3 regions of the Bradyrhizobium sp. 930_D9_N1_4 genome follow, and region 3 is predicted to be linked to each of the others. Evidence: predicted binding sites of a transcription regulator. Region 3 holds the regulator's gene; each other region holds the start of a gene.
The links. The regulator PhoB, encoded in region 3, activates phosphate uptake and scavenging genes when phosphate is short. The targets are predictions, from matches to a motif close to TGTCATNNANCTGTCAT.
Positions count from the first base shown of each region.

Region 1: ugpB (sn-glycerol-3-phosphate ABC transporter substrate-binding protein UgpB) is a predicted target of PhoB. The motif match lies at 2,973-2,989, and genes of this name have one in related genera.
Region 2: AB7532_RS15880 (RNA degradosome polyphosphate kinase) is a predicted target of PhoB. The motif match lies at 2,641-2,657, and genes of this name have one in related genera.

Region 1 covers NZ_CP197236.1:113,844-120,231, forward strand. The annotation lists gene AB7532_RS00490 (GIY-YIG nuclease family protein) at 106-342, shown strand; gene AB7532_RS00495 (MarR family winged helix-turn-helix transcriptional regulator) at 348-806, opposite strand; gene AB7532_RS00500 (organic hydroperoxide resistance protein) at 960-1,385, shown strand; gene AB7532_RS00505 (CaiB/BaiF CoA transferase family protein) at 1,562-2,764, shown strand; gene ugpB (sn-glycerol-3-phosphate ABC transporter substrate-binding protein UgpB) at 3,043-4,359, shown strand; gene ugpA (sn-glycerol-3-phosphate ABC transporter permease UgpA) at 4,405-5,286, shown strand; gene ugpE (sn-glycerol-3-phosphate ABC transporter permease UgpE) at 5,286-6,134, shown strand; gene AB7532_RS00525 (sn-glycerol-3-phosphate import ATP-binding protein UgpC) at 6,141-6,388, shown strand, end outside.
Region 2 covers NZ_CP197236.1:3,398,501-3,404,888, reverse strand. The annotation lists gene purN (phosphoribosylglycinamide formyltransferase) at 1-29, opposite strand, end outside; gene purM (phosphoribosylformylglycinamidine cyclo-ligase) at 29-1,102, opposite strand; gene AB7532_RS15890 (CDP-alcohol phosphatidyltransferase family protein) at 1,257-1,799, shown strand; gene AB7532_RS15885 (chromosomal replication initiator DnaA) at 1,911-2,588, shown strand; gene AB7532_RS15880 (RNA degradosome polyphosphate kinase) at 2,731-4,923, shown strand; gene ppx (exopolyphosphatase) at 4,939-6,388, shown strand, end outside.
Region 3 covers NZ_CP197236.1:700,854-707,241, forward strand. The annotation lists gene pstC (phosphate ABC transporter permease subunit PstC) at 1-897, shown strand, start outside; gene pstA (phosphate ABC transporter permease PstA) at 902-1,753, shown strand; gene pstB (phosphate ABC transporter ATP-binding protein PstB) at 1,750-2,571, shown strand; gene phoU (phosphate signaling complex protein PhoU) at 2,583-3,299, shown strand; gene phoB (phosphate regulon transcriptional regulator PhoB) at 3,323-4,036, shown strand; gene AB7532_RS03275 (GcrA family cell cycle regulator) at 4,110-4,622, opposite strand; gene AB7532_RS03280 (aspartate aminotransferase family protein) at 5,078-6,280, shown strand; gene argF (ornithine carbamoyltransferase) at 6,280-6,388, shown strand, end outside.

The sequences.
Region 1 (6,388 bases), 590 kb from region 3:
GCGAAGCTAGCGAAGGCTGCCGCGGCGTAGCCCGAAGGGCGAAGCCGGGCTTCACCAGATAAAATGCGGATGTAAGCTCCTCTCTCGACAGCTGGGGAGCGTGCCGTGAAATACGTCTACATCCTCGAGAGCCTCGATTCCCTGCACTTCTATGTGGGCATTACCGACGACCTGCGCGCGCGACTGAAAAAGCACAATGCTGGCGAGGTACCGCACACCTCCAAATACGGGCCTTGGCGTCTCAAGACTTACGTTGCGTTCAGCAACGAGCAGCAAGCCGCCGCATTCGAGAGATATTTGAAGTCAGCGTCGGGTCGCGCCTTCGCTAAGAAGCGCCTCTAATTCCCCTATTCCCCGATCACCGCATTCAACCGATCCCTCAACGCGACGATCTCGTCCTTCATCGCGACCAGCTCCGACACCGAGCAGTCCGAGGCCGCCAGGATCGACTGCGGTACGGCGCGGGCTTTGTCCTTCAACGCATGGCCCTGCGGCGTCAGCGCGATCAGCACCTGACGCTCGTCCTCGCTCGAGCGCGTGCGCCTGACGAGGTGGGCGGCCTCGAGGCGCTTGAGCAGCGGCGTCAGCGTGCCTGAATCCAGGAACAGCTTTTCGCCGATGTCCTTGATCGGCACGTCGTCGCGCTCCCACAGCACCAGCATCACCAGATATTGCGGATAGGTCAGGCCGAGGCGGTCCAGCAGCGGCTTGTAGACGCGGTTGAAGGCGTGCGCGGCGGAATAGACCGCGAAGCAGATCTGGTTGTCGAGGCGTTGCGGATCGAGGGTCGACAGTTTCCGGGGCATTGAGAATCTCGTGAGGCTTTCCTCATTCTGGGGCCGGCCGCGGGCACATTCAATTGCGAACAATTAAATGTGAGGCATGCAAATTTCAATTGTGCGCAATCTAATTGTTTGCGATATACATCGCACCCCAACCGAAGACCCGAGGAGACGAAAATGTCCGTGAACGTCCTCTACAAGACCAGCGCAAAAGCCACCGGCGGCCGCGACGGCCATGCTGCGACCCTCGACGGCGCGCTCGACGTCAAGCTCACCACGCCGAAGGAGCTCGGCGGCGGCGGCGGTGCCGGCAACAATCCCGAGCAGCTGTTTGCGGCCGGCTATGCCGCCTGCTTCATCGGCGCGATGAAGTTCGTATCCTCGCAGGGCGGGCCGAAGGTTCCGGCCGACGCATCGGTGACCTCGACCGTCGGCATCGGCCCGCGTGCGGCCGGCGGCTTCGGTCTCGACATCGATCTCGCCGTCTCGCTGCCTGGCCTCGCCCGTGCGGAGGCCGAGGCGCTGGTCGAGAAGGCGCACCAGGTGTGCCCGTACTCCAATGCCACCCGCGGCAATGTCGACGTTCGCCTGACGGTCGTCTGATCACACGGCGGATTGGCTGGCCCGAGATCCCCCTCGGGCCGGCCGCTTCCGTTTGATTTGCCACGTTGCGGGATAGAAGCGCGGCACCGCATACGGCCCTACGCACCAAACCATTGCTGGCTCAAAAAAACCTCGCTAGGCCTGTGATCAATGATCGCCACAGGGGAAGCGAAGGCATGACTGAAGCCGTTTTGGGCGCAATGAGCGGACTGCGCGTCATCGATCTCACGCGCGTGCTCGGCGGTCCCTACTGCACCCAGATCCTCGCCGACCATGGCGCCGACGTGATCAAGGTCGAGCCGCCCGCAGGCGACGAGGTGCGCGACTGGGGCCCTCCCTTCCACGACGAAGACGCCGCCTATTTCATCGGCATCAACCGCAACAAGCGCTCGATCGGCCTCGACCTCGCCTCCGAGGGCGGCCGTGTCGTGCTGCTGAAAATGCTGGAGACCGCCGACGTCCTGATCGAGAATTTCAAACCGGGCACGCTGGAGAAATGGGGCATCGGCAACGACGTCCTCAGCCAGAAATATCCGCGCCTCGTACATTGCCGGATCTGCGGCTTCGGCGCCGACGGTCCGCGCGGCGGCAATCCCGGCTATGACGCCATCATCCAGGCCATGACCGGCATGATCGCGGCGACCGGCTCGCCCGAGAGCGGACCGATGCGGATCGGCGTGCCCCTGGTCGACATCGGCACCGGACTGTATGCCGCGATCGGCATCCTGATGGCGCTGTCGGAGCGGCAGCGCTCAGGGCTCGGCCAGTTCCTGGAGACGACGCTGTACGAAACCGGCCTCGCCATCATGCATCCGCACACCGCGAATTATTTCATGCACGGCAAGCCGCCGTCGCTCACCGGCAACGAGCACCCGAACCTCGTGCCTTACGCGATCTTCCCGACCAAGACCGACAACATCTTCATCGGCGTCGGCAATGACGGCACCTTCCGCAAGCTCGCCAAGGAGATCGGCAAGCCCGAGCTCGGCACCGATCCGCGCTTTGCCCGCAACAAGGACCGCATCGCCAATCGCGAGGCGCTGCGCGCCGAGCTTGCCGCGGTGTTCAGCCAGCACGAGGCCGAGCCGCTGTGCAATCGCCTGCTCGCCGCAGGGCTTCCCGCAGGCCCCGTGCAGAAGATCGACCAGGCGTTGACGAATCCGCACACGATCGCGCGCGGCGATGTCATCGAGAAGGACTGGTACAAGGGCGTGGCCTCGCCGATCCGGCTCGATCGCAGCAAGCCGAACCTGCGCCGGCTGCCGCCGAAATTCAGCCAGCACGCACAGGAGGTGCTGGGCGAGTTCGGGTATTCCAAGGCCGAGATCGACGCGATGGTCGAGCAAGGCACCGTCTGCGGCCCCGAGCGCAAGCGCTGAGGTGATGCGCTCCCTCTCCCGCTTGCGGGAGAGGGTCGGGCATAGGTTTCGGAGCTCGCGGCCTGACGGCTGCCTCACACAATCGATGCCGCACTGCGGCGCGGGCGCGCATGTGCACCGCGAACGGAGGAGGCTGTCCGCTTCGTCTTCGCCTATTTGACGGCTTCCCTTTTCCAGCGCTTGCCGCTTTCGTTTCTCCCGCTTACACAGTCATGTGAACGTCATATGGCGCTGCTAGCGCAAGCGATCATTTTTGACGGCCCAAGGGAGGTTTCTTGATGGCTCTTCGACACTTTGGCGCGGCTGCCGCGCTTGCAGTCACCGTTGGTTTTGGCGCGTCGCCGGCATGGGCCGCGACTGAAATCCAGTGGTGGCACGCGATGACCGGCGCCAACAACGACGTCATCGTCAAGCTCGCCACCGACTTCAACGCGTCACAGACCGACTACAAGGTGATCCCGACCTACAAGGGCAACTATCCCGATACGATGAACGCCGGCATTGCCGCGTTCCGTGCCGGCAACGCCCCGCACATCATGCAGGTGTTCGAAGTCGGCACCGCGACCATGATGGCCGCAACCGGCGCCGTGAAGCCCGTCTACAAGCTGATGGCCGATGCCGGCGAGAAGTTCGATCCCAAGATCTACCTGCCCGCCATCACCGGCTACTACTCGACCTCGAAGGGCGAGATGCTGTCCTTCCCCTTCAACTCGTCGTCGACCGTGATGTGGGTCAACCTCGACGAACTCAAGAAGGCCAATGTCGAGATCCCGAAGACCTGGCCCGAAACCTTCGAGGCCGCCAAGAAGCTGAAGGCTGCCGGTCACGACACCTGCGGCTTCTCGGGCTCCTGGGTCACCTGGGTCAATCTCGAGCAGCTCTCCGCCTGGCACAACGTGCCGCTCGCCAGCAAGGCCAACGGCCTCGACGGTTTCGACACCGTGCTCGAGTTCAACGGTCCGCTGCAGGTCAAGCATCTCGAAACCCTGGTCGAGCTGCAGAAGACCAAGGTCTACGACTATGCCGGCCGCACCAACACCGGCGAAGGCCGCTTCACCTCGGGCGAATGCGCGATCTACCTGACCTCCTCGGCCTTCTTCGGCAACGTCAAGGCGCAGGCCAAGTTCAACTTCGGCGCCGTGCCGATGCCGTATTATCCGGACGTCAAGGGCGCGCCGCAGAACTCGATCATCGGCGGCGCATCGCTCTGGGTCATGGGCGGCAAGTCGGCCGACGAATACAAGGGCGTCGCGAAGTTCCTGACGTTCCTCTCCGATACCGACCGTCAGGTCTACATCCACAAGGCCTCTGGCTATCTGCCGATCACGAAGGCGGCTTACGAGAAGGCCAAGGCCGAAGGCTTCTACAAGGACCAGCCCTATCTCGAGACCCCGCTGCTCGAGCTGACCAACAAGGAGCCGACCGAGAATTCCCGCGGTCTGCGCCTCGGCAACATGGTCCAGCTGCGTGACGTCTGGTCGGAAGAGATCGAGCAGGCGCTGGCCGGCAAGAAGACCGCCAAGCAGGCGCTCGACGCCGCCGTCGAACGCGGCAACACGATGCTGCGTCAGTTCGAAAAGACCGCTGTAAAATAAGGTGAAGGCGTCGGCAGGCCGCAGGGCCCGCCGACGCCGCCCATCATGCAAAAACAGGCCATTTTCCAGTCCAAGCTATTGCCCTACGCGCTGGTCGCGCCGCAGCTGGCGATCGTCCTGATTTTCTTTTACTGGCCGGCGTTCCAGGCGGTGATCCAGTCGTTCCTGCTCCAGGACGCCTTCGGCCTGTCGACCACCTTCGTCTGGTTCGAGAATTATATCGACCTCTTCAAGGACCCCGCCTATTTCGAGGCGATCGTCCGGACCTTCCTCTTCTCGTTCGCCATCGCGGTGTCGTCGCTGTCGTTCGCGCTGCTGCTCGCGGTGATGGCGGACAAGCCGCTGCGCGGCTCGATGCTCTACCGCACGCTGCTGATCTGGCCCTATGCGGTGGCGCCGCCCGTCGTCGGCGTGCTCTGGATCTTCATGCTGCATCCCTCGCTCGGCGTGCTCTCGCGCTATCTGCGCAATTTGGGCGTCGACTGGAATCCGCTGCTCGATGGCGACCAGGCCGCGGCGCTGATCATCCTCGCCGCCGCGTGGAAGCAGATCTCCTACAATTTCCTGTTCTTCCTCGCCGGCCTGCAAGCCATCCCGAAGAGCGTATTCGAGGCCGCCGCGATCGACGGCGCGCGCCCGATGCGCAGGTTCTGGACCGTGACCTTCCCGCTGCTGTCGCCGACCATCTTCTTCCTGCTGGTCGTCAACATCGTCTACGCCTTCTTCGACACTTTCGGCATCATCGACACCATGACACGCGGCGGGCCGGGAACGTCGACGGTCACGCTGGTCTACAAGGTTTATTCCGACGGCCTGCTCGGCGGCAATCTCGGCAGCTCCGCGGCGCAATCGGTGATCCTGATGGTGATGGTCATCGTGCTGACGGGAATCCAGTTCCGCTTCGTCGAACGCAAGGTGACCTACTGATGGTCGAGGAAGAAGGTTTTCGACGCTACGTCGCGCACGCCATTCTCTGGATCGGGATCGCGATCGTCGCATTCCCCGTCTACGTCGCGTTCGTCGCCTCGACCCAGGACAACGCGCTGATCGCGAACGGACAGATGTCGCTGCTGCCGGGCGGCCATTTCTTCGAGGTCTACTACCAGACCATCTTCGTCGGCACGAGCGGCTCGACCCGCGAGCCCGTCGGCAACATGATGCTGAACTCGCTGGTGATGGCGCTGGCCATCGCGATCGGCAAGATCGCGATCTCGATCATCTCGGCCTATGCGATCGTGTATTTCCGCTTTCCGTTCCGGATGGCGATCTTCTGGATCATCTTCATCACGCTGATGCTCCCGGTCGAGGTCCGCATCTATCCGACCTACAAGATCGTCGCCGATCTGCACATGCTCGACAGCTATGCGGGTCTCGCGCTGCCGCTGATCGCGTCGGCCACCGCGACGCTGCTGTTCCGGCAATTCTTCATGACCGTGCCGGACGAGCTGCTGGAGGCCTCGCGCATCGACGGCGCCGGTCCCTTGCGCTTCTTCTGGGACACGCTGCTGCCGCTGTCGCGCACCAACATGGCGGCACTGTTCGTGATCCTTTTCATCCTCGGCTGGAACCAATATCTCTGGCCGCTGCTCATCACCACGCGCGACGACATGCAGACCATCCAGGTCGGCATCCGCAAGATGATCACCACCACCGACGCGCTGACCGAATGGCCGATCGTGATGGCCACCGCCGTGCTGGCGATGCTGCCGCCGGTGTTCGTCGTCGTCGCCATGCAGAAACTGTTCGTGCGCGGCCTGGTCGAGACGGAGAAGTAGAGAGTTATGGCCAACGTCACCCTGCGCAACGTCCGCAAGACCTATCCCGGCGGCTTCGAGGCCATCAAGGGCGTCAACGTCGATGTCGCCGACGGCCAGTTCTGCGTGCTGGTCGGTCCCTCCGGCTGCGGCAAGTCCACGCTGCTGCGCATGGTCGCAGGCCTCGAAACCGTCACCGGCGGCGAGATCGACATCGGCGGCCGGGTCGTCAACCAGGTCGAACCCGCCGATCGCGACATCGCGATGGTGTTCCA
Region 2 (6,388 bases), 2.7 Mb from region 3:
ACGCGGCGCTTCAACGCAGCGCCAGTCATCACAGAGCCATGTCGAGATGGCCGTTATAGACGACGCGGTGCTCGCCCTCGGCCGGAATCACGGTGCCGAGCTGCGCCACGGTCTCGCCGGCTTCGGTGAAGACCTGCACGACCTGATCGACCTTGTCGGGCTCGACGATCGCGATCATGCCGATGCCGCAGTTGAAGGTGCGCAGCATTTCCAGCTCGGCAATGCCGGCTTGTGCGGCCAGCCATTTGAACACCGGCAGCACCGGCAGGCGCGCAAGGTCAATGCCGACACCGAGATGGCTCGGCAGCACGCGCGGAATGTTGTCGGTGAAACCGCCGCCTGTGATGTGGGCGAGCCCCTTTACCGCGCCGGTCTCGCGGATCGCACGCAGGCAAGATTTGACGTAGAGGCGCGTCGGCGTCAGCAGCGCGCCGCCAAGGGTCATCACGGGAGAAAAAGGCGCAGGCGCCTCGAAGCCGAGACCGGATTGTTCCACGATCTTGCGCACCAGCGAGAAGCCGTTGGAGTGCACGCCCGACGAGGCCAGGCCGATCACGGCATCGCCCGCGGCGATGTCCTTGCGCGGCAGCAGCGTGCCCCGCTCCGCCGCCCCGACGGCAAAACCGCCGAGGTCGTAGTCGCCGTCCTTGTAAAGGCCGGGCATCTCGGCGGTCTCGCCGCCGATCAGGGCGCAGCCGGATTCGCGGCAGCCCTCGGCAACGCCCGCGACGATCGAGGCAGTCGCCTCCGGGTCGAGCTTGCCGCAGGCGAAATAGTCCAGAAAGAACAGCGGCTCGGCGCCTTGCACCACGAGGTCGTTGACGCTCATGGCGACGAGGTCGATGCCGATCCCGCCATGCAGGCCGGTTTCGATCGCGATCTTGACCTTGGTACCGACGCCGTCGGTGGCCGCGACCAGGATGGGGTCCCTGAATCCGGCTGCCTTGAGGTCGAACAGGCCACCGAATCCGCCGATCTCGGCGTCGGCGCCGGGCCGTGCAGTGGCGCGCACCATCGGCTTGATCATATCGACCAGGCGGTTGCCCGCGTCGATATCGACGCCTGAATCGGCGTAGGTAAGGCCGTTTTTGCGGTCGGTCATGCCCGATTTCCAGTGGGTTTGCGGCTGGTTACGTCGAATTCCGGGGACACGCAATGGCAAGCGTCGCGCCGCACCCTATAGTATGTAGATATCAACCGGTTCAGCCTCCAACGGGGCCGGATTTGAGGTCAAGTTGGGTGCCGGGAAGCGCCGCGTGAGTATTCCGAATATCATTACCCTGGGCCGCATCCTGCTGGTCCCGATCATCGTCTGGGCCATCGTGTCGAGCCAAATGGAGGTGGCGTTCGCCGTCTTCCTGATTGCCGGCATCAGCGATGCCGTCGACGGCTTTCTGGCCAAGCGCTTCAACATGACGAGCGAGCTCGGCGCCCTGCTCGACCCGCTCGCCGACAAGGCGCTGCTGGTGTCGATCTACCTCGCCCTCGGCATCTGGGGCGACATCCCGCGCTGGATCGTGATCCTGGTGGTGTCGCGCGACATCATGATCGTCACGGCTGTGATCGTGTCCTGGCTGTTCGACAAGCCGGTCGAGATGAAGCCGTCGAAAGTGTCCAAGCTCAACACCGCGGCCCAGGTGTCCTATGCCGCACTGGTGCTGGCTTCTCTCGCCTTCGGTTTCAGGCCGAGCCCTTATGATATGATCCTGATGGGCCTCGTCACGGTCTTCACGCTCTCCTCGGTGTCGCTGTACCTCGTCGAGTGGCTGCGGCACATGAGTACGATCGAGGCCAAGTAGCGCGATCGAGCCAAATGAGCCCGGAAGCGGCCCCGTAAAAGGCCAACTCCGGCTCGATCAAGTCGAATTTCTTCAAACCAGGCCGGTGCGCCGGCACGGAGCAAAGCAAGCGTGGCAGGCCGCGTTCATCCCCGACAATTGGCGTTCTCGCTTCCGCATGCGGAGAGCCTCAGCCGGGACAATTTCCTCGAAGGCCCCGCCAACGAGGCCGGTCTTGCCCTCATCGACGCCTGGCCGGAATGGCCGAACAGGATCATGTGGCTGGCCGGCCCGGAAGGCAGCGGCAAGAGCCATCTCGCCGCGATCTGGGCCGAAGATGCCGGCGCACGCTCGGCCGCGGCCAATGGCCTGACCACCGAAGCCGTCCCGGGCGCGCTCGCCACCGGCGCGCTGGTGGTCGAAGACCTCAGGGCCGGGGAATTCGACGAGCGCGCCCTGTTCCACTTGATGAACCTCGCCCGCGAGGATGGCGCCTACGTCCTCTTCGCCGGCCGCGAAGTGCCGGCGGCACTGGAGATCGAGCTGCGGGACCTGCGCTCGCGCCTGCGCACCGTGCCTGTCATCTCGCTGCTGCCGCCCGACGACCAGCTCTTCCGCGGCCTGATCGTCAAATTCTGCGCCGACCGCCAGCTTGCCGTGGATGAGAGCGTCGTCAGCTACCTCGCCACCCGCCTGGAGCGGTCTTCGGCCGCCGCCCGGCAGGCCGTGGAACTGCTCGACAGCGAGGCCCTGCGCCTCGGCCGCCCCGTCACCAGGGCATTGGCCGCAGAGCTGCTCCGGGACGTGTGACCCGTCCGTCGGCCTCAAGGCCGCTTGACGTGGCGAAGCAGCGGAACATCAATGTCATCGAAACGTCATCGGACTAACACATGCTCCCGCCGATTTTGCGCGTAGGTCGCAAATTGGGACGAACTGGATGGACCGACTTCTCATGGACTCCGCGCAAGCTGTTGAAACGAAAGAAAAAGCCACGGAGACCGAGGGTCTGCCCGCAATCGCCTCGAGCCCCGAGCGATTCATCAATCGCGAGCTGTCCTGGCTGCATTTCAACCGCCGCGTCCTGGAGGAATCGGTCAATCTCAGCCATCCCGTGCTGGAGCGGGTGCGATTCCTGTCGATTTCGGCGAATAACCTCGACGAGTTCTTCATGGTCCGCGTCGCCGGCATCAAGGCCCAGGTGCGCGAGGGGATCGCCGAGCGCAGCCCCGACGGCCTGACGCCGTCCGAGCAGCTCGCGCTGATCAACCGCACCGTCTCGGAGCTGGCCAGCGACCAGCAGGCGATCTGGGCCGATTTGCGCGGCACGCTCGCCGACGTCGGCATCGCACTGGTCGAGGGCAAGGACGTCACCAAGGCGGAACGGAGCTGGATCGAGGACTACTTCCTCCACAACGTGTTTCCGCTGCTGACGCCGCTGGCGATCGACCCCGCCCACCCCTTCCCGTTCATCCCGAGCCTCGGCTTTACCATCGCGCTCCAGCTCACGCGCGCCGTCGACGGCAAGCAGATGAACGCGCTGATCCGCATGCCCGGCAAGATCGACCGCTTCATCCGGCTGCCGACCGAGGGCAAGGTGGTGCGCCTGATCTCGCTGGAACAGGCGACCGCGCTGTTCATCAACCGCCTGTTCCCCGGCTACAATCTGCACGGACACGGCTCTTTCCGTGTCCTCCGCGACTCCGAGCTCGAAATCGAGGAAGAGGCCGAAGACCTCGTTCGCCTGTTCGAAACCGCGCTGAAGCGTCGCCGCCGCGGCTCGGTGATCCGGCTCGAGATCGATGCCAAGATGCCGGAGCAGCTGCGCAGCTTCGTGCAGCATGCGCTCTCGGCCGCCGACGACGAGGTGTTCCTGGTCGACGGTGTGCTGGCGATGAACGAGCTCTCGCAGCTCACCCGCCTCGACCGGCCCGACCTCGAATTCACCCCCTACGTGCCGCGCCACCCCGAGCGGGTGCGCGAGCATGGCGGCGACATCTTTGCCGCGATCCGCCAGAAGGATCTCGTCGTCCATCACCCCTATGAATCCTTCGACGTGGTGGTGCAGTTCCTCCAGCAGGCCACGCGCGACCCCGACGTCGTCGCGATCAAGCAGACGCTCTACCGCACCTCCAACAATTCGCCGATCGTGCGTGCGCTCGCGGAAGCCGCCGAGGCCGGCAAATCCGTCACCGCGCTGATCGAGTTGAAGGCGCGCTTCGACGAGGAGGCCAACATCCGCTGGGCGCGCGACCTCGAACGCGCCGGCGTGCAGGTCGTCTACGGCTTCCTCGAACTGAAGACGCACGCAAAGCTGTCGATGGTGGTGCGCCGCGAGGGCGGCAGCCTCACGACTTACGTCCACACCGGCACCGGCAATTATCACCCGGTCACCGCGCGCATCTACACCGACCTCTCCTACTTCACCTCGGAACCGACCATCGGGCGCGACGCCGCGCGCGTGTTCAACTTCATCACCGGCTATGCCGCGCCGAGCGATCTCGAAAAGATGGCGGTGTCGCCGCTGACCTTGCGCAAGCGCATCATCGAGCACATCCAGGGCGAGACCGCGCATGCGCGCCACGGCCGTTCCGGCGCGGTCTGGATGAAGATGAATGCGCTGGTCGACCCCGACATCATCGACGCGCTCTACGAGGCCTCGCAGGCCGGCGTGCAGGTCGAACTCGTGGTGCGAGGAATCTGCTGCCTCAGGCCCGGCATCCCTGGCCTGTCGGAGAACATCCGCGTCAAATCGATCATCGGACGCTTCCTGGAACACGGCCGAATCTACTGCTTCGGCATGGGCCAGGGCCTGCCGAGTGCCAAAGCGGCTGTGTATATCTCGTCGGCCGATATGATGCCGCGCAACCTCGACCGCCGCGTCGAAGTGCTGTGTCCGCTGCAAAATCCCACGGTGCATCAGCAGGTTCTCGAGCAGATCATGGTCGCGAACCTGAAGGACAATGAGCAGAGCTGGCAATTGTTGCCGGACGGGTCCTCAACGCGTATGAAGACCGCGAAGGGCGAGGAGCCTTTCAACGTCCACAACTACTTCATGACAAATCCGAGTCTGTCTGGCCGTGGAAAGTCGCTCAAGGAATCCTCTCCGCGTCGTCTCACGCGCCGTAATGAACGTCATCAATCCTGATCCGGGATCGCTGACGTGACGCGGCCGCGCAAGCGCGGCTCGAGCGTCGCGGTCATCGATATCGGCTCCAACTCGGTCCGCCTCGTCGTCTACGAGGGACTGACGCGGGGCCTGATTCCGATCTTCAACGAGAAGACACTGTGCGGCCTCGGGCGCGAGGTGCAGAGCACGGGATTGCTCGCGCCTGACGCCGTCGACAAGGCGCTGACGTCGCTCAAGCGCTTCCGCGCACTGTGCCGGGTGATGCAGGTCGGACGCGTGTTCGCAATTGCGACCGCAGCCTGCCGCGATGCCTCCAACGGCCCGGACTTCATTGCAAAGGCCGAGCGCATCTGCGCCGTGAAGATCGAGATCCTGTCGGGCCCGCGCGAGGCGCGGCTGTCGGCGCTCGGCGTCATCTCCGGCATCCATCATCCCGACGGCATCGTCGGTGATCTCGGCGGCGGCTCGCTCGAGCTGATCGACGTGCGCAAGAACGCCGTTCGCAGCGGCGTGACGCTGCCGCTCGGCGGCCTCGCGCTCCAGGACCTTGCGCACAAATCGCTCAAGCGCGCCGACCGGATCGTGCGCGAGGAGATCGACGAGGTCCAGTTGCTCACCGCGGGCCGTGGCCGCACCTTCTACGCTGTTGGTGGCACCTGGCGCGCGCTGGCGCGCATCCACATCATCCAGAGTGGTTATCCGCTCCAGGTGATGCACGGCTATTCGATTTCGGCCGCCGAAGCGCTCGACTTCTCGCGGCGTCTGCGTCGTCTTGCGGCCACCGGCATGCTCGCCGACATCGAGAGCGTCGCCGACGCACGCCGTCCGCTTCTCACCTATGCGGCACTGGTGCTGGAGCACATTATCCGGGTCGCGAAGCCGAAGACCATCGTGTTCTCGACCTTCGGCGTTCGCGAAGGCCTTCTGCACGAGAAGCTGCCGGAGTCCGAACGTAACAAGGACGGTTTGATCTGCGCCGCCGAGGAGCTGAACCAGCTCCTGTCGCGCTCGGCCAAGCACGCCCGCGAGCTGATCGCCTGGACCGATCGCCTGGTGCGCGTGGTGAAGCTGCGCGAGACCGAAGAGGACCGTCGGCTGCGTCACGCCGCATGCCTGCTCTCCGACATCGGCTGGCGCGTGCATCCTGATCACCGCGGCGAGCAGACGCTGAGCCTCGTCGTCAACGGCAATTTCGGCGCGATCACCCACACCGAACGCGCCTTCGTCGGACTGTCGGTGTTCTATCGCTATGCGGGCCTGAGCGAAGAGAACCAGCCGCCGGTCACGATGCAGGAGTTGCTGACGCCGGCCCAGCTCGAACGCGCCCGCATGCTGGGCGCGGCGTTCCGCGTCGCCCATCTGATCTCTGCGGCACGCCCGGGCGTGCTCCCGGCCACGCATTTCCGTAGCCAGGCCCGCAATCTGATGCTGGTGTTCGAGCATCGGCTCGGCGACCTCGTCGCCGACCGCGTCGGCAGCCGCT
Region 3 (6,388 bases):
TGGATCACGCGGCTCAGCGCGATCTCCGTGCTGCTGATCCTCGGCGGCATCATCCTGTCGCTGATCGTCGGGGCCTTCCCGGCGATGAAGGAATACGGTTTCTCCTTCCTGTGGACGCAGCGCTGGGCGCCGTCAGCAGATCCCCCTGTGCTCGGCGCGCTCGGCCCGATGTACGGCACGCTCGTCACCTCCTTCATCGCGATGCTGATCGCCATTCCGGTCGGTCTCGGCATTGCAATATTCCTCACCGAGCTCTGCCCGCAATGGCTGCGCCGCCCGATCGGCATGGCGGTCGAGCTGCTCGCCGGCATTCCCTCGATCATCTATGGCATGTGGGGCTTCTTCGTGCTCGGCCCGTTCCTGGCCAACACGTTCCAGCCCTTCATGATCAGGATCTTCGACGGCGTCCCCGTGCTGGGCGCGATCTTCGCGGGTCCCCCGTCCTATCTCAGCATGTTCAACGCCGCGCTGATCCTCGCCATCATGGTGCTGCCCTTCATCACCTCGATCTCGGTCGACGTGTTCAAGACGGTGCCGCCGGTGCTGAAGGAAGCCGCCTACGGCGTCGGCTGCACCACCTGGGAAGTCGTCCGCAGCGTGGTCATCCCCTACACCCGCGTCGGCATCATCGGCGGCGTCATGCTGGCGCTGGGCCGCGCGCTCGGCGAGACCATGGCGGTCACCTTCATCATCGGCAACTCGTTCCGTATCTCCTCATCGATCTTCGCGCCGGGCACCACGATCTCGGCGGCGATCGCATCCGAGTTCGCCGAGAGCGATGGCCTGCATCAGTCCGGCCTGATCCTGCTCGGTCTCCTGCTGTTCGTACTCACGTTCTTCGTGCTGGCTGCGGCGCGATTGATGCTGATGCGGCTCGACAAGAAGGCGGGGAAGTAAAGTCATGGCCCTCAATCCGATCTATTCGCGCCGTCGCCGCAAGGACGTCGTCATCCGCGGGCTCTGCTTTGCCGCAGCCGTCTTCGGCGTCACCTGGCTCGCGCTGATCCTGGTCACGCTGCTCTTCAACGGCCTGGCCGGCCTGAACCTCGAGCTCTTCGTCGCGGACACTCCGCCTCCGGGCTCGACCGAAGGCGGCCTGCGCAACGCCATCGTCGGTTCGGTCATCATGACGGTGATCGGCGTCGGCATCGGCGCGCCGCTCGGCCTGTTCGCCGGCACCTATCTTGCCGAATACGGCCGCAACGATCGCCTAACCTCGGTGATCCGTTTCATCAACGACATCCTGCTCTCGGCGCCCTCGATCATCATCGGCCTGTTCATCTATGGCGCGGTGGTGGTGCCGATGCGCGGCTTCTCGGCGATCGCAGGCAGCCTTGCGCTTGCCGTCATCGTGATCCCGGTGGTGCTGCGCACGACCGAGGACATGCTGCTGTTGGTGCCGAATCCCCTGCGCGAGGCGGCTTCCGCGCTCGGCCTGCCGCGCTCGCTGGTGATCAAGCGGATCGCCTATCGTGCGGCCCGGTCGGGTCTCATCACCGGCGTGATGCTGGCGACTGCCCGCGTCGCCGGCGAGACCGCGCCGCTGCTGTTCACGGCGCTGTCGAACCAATTCTTCAGCCTGGGCCTGAACAAGACGATGGCCAACCTGCCGGTGACCATCAACAACTTCGTGCAGAGCCCCTATGCCTACTGGAAGCAGTTGGCCTGGAGCGGCGCCCTGCTGATCACTTTGACCGTGCTTGCCCTGAACATTGGCGCACGCATCCTGAGCGCCGAGAGGACTGCAAAATGAGCGACATGTCTGTTTCCGTCAGTACGGCCTCCGTCCATCCCGGCTCGCAGCCGCTGCCCGAAGCTCCGGCCAAGGTGACGGTTCGCAACCTCAATTTCTATTACGGCGAGCACCACGCGCTGAAGAACATCAACCTGACGCTCGGCGCCAACCGCGTCACGGCGTTCATCGGCCCGTCGGGCTGCGGCAAGTCGACCCTGCTGCGCATCTTCAACCGGATGTACGACCTCTATCCGGGCCAGCGCGCCACCGGTCAGCTCATGCTAGACCAGACCAACGTCCTCGACCCCAGGCTGGACCTCAATCTGCTGCGCGCCCGCGTCGGCATGGTGTTCCAGAAGCCGACGCCGTTCCCGATGACGATCTACGAGAACATCGCGTTCGGCATCCGCCTCTATGAGAAGATCTCGAAATCCGAGATGGATGGCCGCGTCGAGAAGGCGCTGCGTGGCGGCGCGCTCTGGAACGAGGTCAAGGACAAGCTCAATGCCTCCGGCCTGTCGCTCTCCGGCGGCCAGCAGCAGCGCCTCTGCATCGCCCGCACCGTCGCGGTACGGCCCGAGGTGATCCTGTTCGACGAGCCCTGCTCGGCGCTCGACCCGATCTCGACCGCCAAGGTCGAGGAGCTGATCCAGGAGCTGTCCGAGGATTACACGATCGCGATCGTCACCCATAACATGCAGCAGGCGGCGCGCGTCTCCGGCAAGACCGCCTTCATGTATCTCGGCGAGCTGATCGAGTTCGACGACACCAACAAGATCTTCACGTCGCCGAGCGATCGGCGCACGCAGGATTACATCACCGGCCGGTTCGGCTGAGGAGACGGGACATGGGTTCTGAACATACCGCAAAAGCCTTCGACACCGACCTGCAGGAACTCACCCGCCTGGTCGCCGAGATGGGCGGCATCGCCGAGCGCATGATCGTCGATTCCGTCGGCGCATTGATCCGCCGCGACGTCGCGCTCGGTCAGCGCGTCGTCACCATCGACGCCGAGCTGGACGCGCTCCAGAAGAAGATCGAGGAGCGTGCCGTTCTCACCATCGCACGCCGCCAGCCGATGGCGGTCGATCTGCGCGAGATCGTCGGCGCGATGCGCGTCGCCACCGATCTCGAACGCATCGGCGACCTCGCCAAGAACATGGGCAAGCGCGTCGCGGCGCTGGAGACGGACTTCCATCCGCTCAAACTGTTCCGCGGCCTCGAGCACATGACCGACCTCGTGCAGCAGCAGGTCAAGTCGGTGCTGGACGCCTACGCCGCGCACGACCTGCCGGCGGCGATGGCGGTGTGGAAGGGCGACGAGGAAGTCGACGCCATCTGCACATCGCTGTTCCGCGAGCTCCTCACCTACATGATGGAGGATCCGCGCAACATCTCGTTCTGTATCCATCTGATGTTCTGCGCCAAGAACATCGAGCGCATCGGCGACCACGCCACCAACATCGCCGAGACCGTGTTCTACATGATCGAGGGACAGGCGATCACCGACAAGCGTCCGAAGGGCGACATGACGACTTTCGCCACGTCGGTCCCGAATACCTGATTTCCTGAAGGAGCGACGACCCGATGGGCGCACGCATTATGGTGGTTGAAGACGAGGAAGCTCTCACCGAGCTGCTTCGCTACAACCTCGAAGGCGACGGCTATGACGTCGAGACGGTGATGCGCGGCGACGACGCCGACACCCGCCTCAAGGAGCACATCCCCGATCTGATCGTGCTCGACTGGATGCTGCCGGGGCTGTCAGGCATCGAATTGTGCCGGCGGCTTCGTACCCGCCCCGAGACCAAGCAGCTCCCGATCATCATGCTCACCGCACGCGGTGAGGAGAGCGAGCGGGTCCGCGGGCTAGCGACCGGTGCCGACGACTACATCGTCAAGCCGTTCTCGGTGCCGGAGCTGTTGGCGCGTGTGAAGGGCCTGCTCAGGCGCGCTAGCCCCGAGCGGCTCGCCACCGTGCTCGCCTATGGCGACATCGAGCTCGACCGCGACAAGCGCCGCGTGGCGCGCTCGGGCCGGCCGATCGATCTCGGCCCGACCGAATATCGCCTGCTGGAGTTCTTCTTGGAGCATCCGGGCCGGGTGTTCTCGCGCGAGCAGCTGCTCGACAGCGTCTGGGGCCGCGACATCTATATCGACGAGCGCACCGTCGACGTCCATATCGGCCGCCTGCGCAAGTTGCTCAATCTCGGCCGCGAGCAGGATCCGATCCGCACCGTCCGCGGCGCCGGCTACGCGCTCGACGACCGCTTTGCGAAGGCAGAGCAGGCGTCAAGCTAACGGCCAATAAGCCAACAAAAAAGCGCGCCGGATGGCGCGCTTTTCTTTTTCTCGATGTCGCCTGAGGCCGTGCTCAGCGCGGCCCGGGCTTTGCCGGTGCACGGCGACGATCAGCGGCCGGCTGATACGCGACGCGCGAGTGCTGGGCGCAGTAAGGCAGGCCCGAGAGCGCCTTGCCGCCGCAGAAGAAGAAATCCGGGCTCGAGGGATCGCCGACCGGCCAGTGGCAGGTGGCTTCGTTCAGCTCCAGCAGCGACAGCCGCTGGCTCATCGGCACCACGTTGTCGTAAGTAACCGGTTCAGCCTCGACTTCGACCTCGAAGGCCTGCGCCAGCGCGGTGTTGCCGCGTGCGATGGGACGGCTCACCCGCATCATGTGCTGGGCGGGACGCGCCTTGCGCGGCCGGGGCGCAGCGGATGAGGGGCTCTTGGCGCGGCCGGACAGGCCGAGCCTGTGCACCTTGCCGATCACGGCGTTGCGGGTGACATTACCGAGCTCTGCCGCGATCTGGCTGGCCGAAAGTCCGGCCTCCCAGAGCTTTTTCAGCTGCTCGACGCGATCATCCGACCAGGTCAAAACCGTCATTGCACCCTTTCCTTCGCCGGCGCCTGCCATCCTGGGGCCGCACAGCGAATGCCTAAGCTTCGAAAAACCCGTGCCGCCAGAATCCCTTAAGGCTCGCCGGGCGCAACTTGAACGCCCGAACGCTTACGCCGGTACAAGAGGACTCTTGGGATCAGAACTGCCGCACGAGATGTCGTATCTGACAAGCCAAACGCTACAATATGGCGTGACTCACGCGCAAGAGTCCGCCGACTCGCTTCCACATGTTCCGTGGCGAAAATCCCGCAAATCGCCACCGCAAGACTACGGATTCTGCGTTTCGCGAGGCTTTCCGGGCGGCATTGACACCCGTCTTGCCAGGCATAAGATAGCCCCACGTGCCGCCCTTAAAAGGCGGCACGTTTCGTTTTCCGGGCCGGTTGATGGTGCGTTGCGCAATGCACGCTCACACCGTCCGCAACAATCAAGTGACCGTCATGACTAACAGCGCAGCGCCGCATTTGCTCCCCGTTTTCGCCAGGTCCGACCTCGGTTTCGAGCGCGGCGAAGGCTGCTGGCTGATCGCGACCAATGGCGACCGCTACCTCGATTTTACCTCCGGCGTCGCCGTGAACGCGCTCGGCCATGCCCATCCCGCGCTGGTCACGGCGTTGCAGGAGCAGGCGACGAAGCTCTGGCACATGTCGAACCTGTTCCAGAGCCCGGACGGCGAAAAGCTTGCCGCGCGCCTGTGCCATGAGAGCTTTGCGGACTTCGTGTTCTTCTGCAATTCCGGCGCCGAGGCGCTGGAGGGTGTGATCAAGCTGGTCCGCCATCATCACTTCTCCAAGGGGCACCCGGAACGCTATCGCATCATCACCTTCGAAGGCGCCTTCCACGGCCGCACGCTGGCAACGCTGGCTGCGACGGGCTCGGCAAAATATCTCGAAGGTTTTGGACCGCCGATGGATGGTTTCGACCAGATCCCGCACGGTGACATCGAGGCCGTGAAGAAGGCGATCGGTCCGCAGACCGCCGGCATCCTGATCGAGCCGATCCAGGGCGAGGGCGGCGTGCGCTCGGCGACGCCTTCCTTCCTGAGGGCGTTGCGCCAGCTTTGCGACGAGAAGGGCCTGCTGCTCGCGTTCGACGAGGTGCAGACCGGCATGGGCCGCACCGGCGATCTGTTCGCGCATCGGCGCACCGGTGTGACACCCGACGTGATGTCGCTGGCGAAGGCGCTCGGCGGCGGCTTCCCGATCGGCGCGATCCTGGCGACCGCGGATGCGGCGTCCGGGATGGGGCCGGGCTCCCACGGCTCGACCTTCGGCGGCAATCCGTTGGCGATCGCGGCGGCGAATGCCGTGCTCGACGTGATGCTCAAGCCCGGCTTCTTCGACCACGTGCAGAGGATGTCGCTGCTGCTCAAGCAGAAGCTCGCTTCCGTGATCGACCGGCATCCTGATGTCGTCAGCGAAGTGCGCGGCGAGGGGCTTCTGATCGGCATCAAGGCCGTGGTGCCCTCCGGCGACCTGGTCGCGGCGCTGCGCAACGAAAAACTGCTCACCGTCGGCGCCGGCGACAACGTCGTGCGCTTCCTGCCACCCTTGATCGTCACCGAAGCGGAGATCGAGGACAGCGTCGGGCGGTTAGAGCGTGCCTGCACTGCGCTTGCCGGCAACAAGCGGGCGGCAAGCTGATGAGCAAGTCCCCGAGTAAAACGCCGAAGCACTTCCTCGATATCAACGAGCTGCCGCTGTCGGAGCTCAAGAGCATGCTCGCAGCCTCCTCCGCCATGAAGGCGAAGC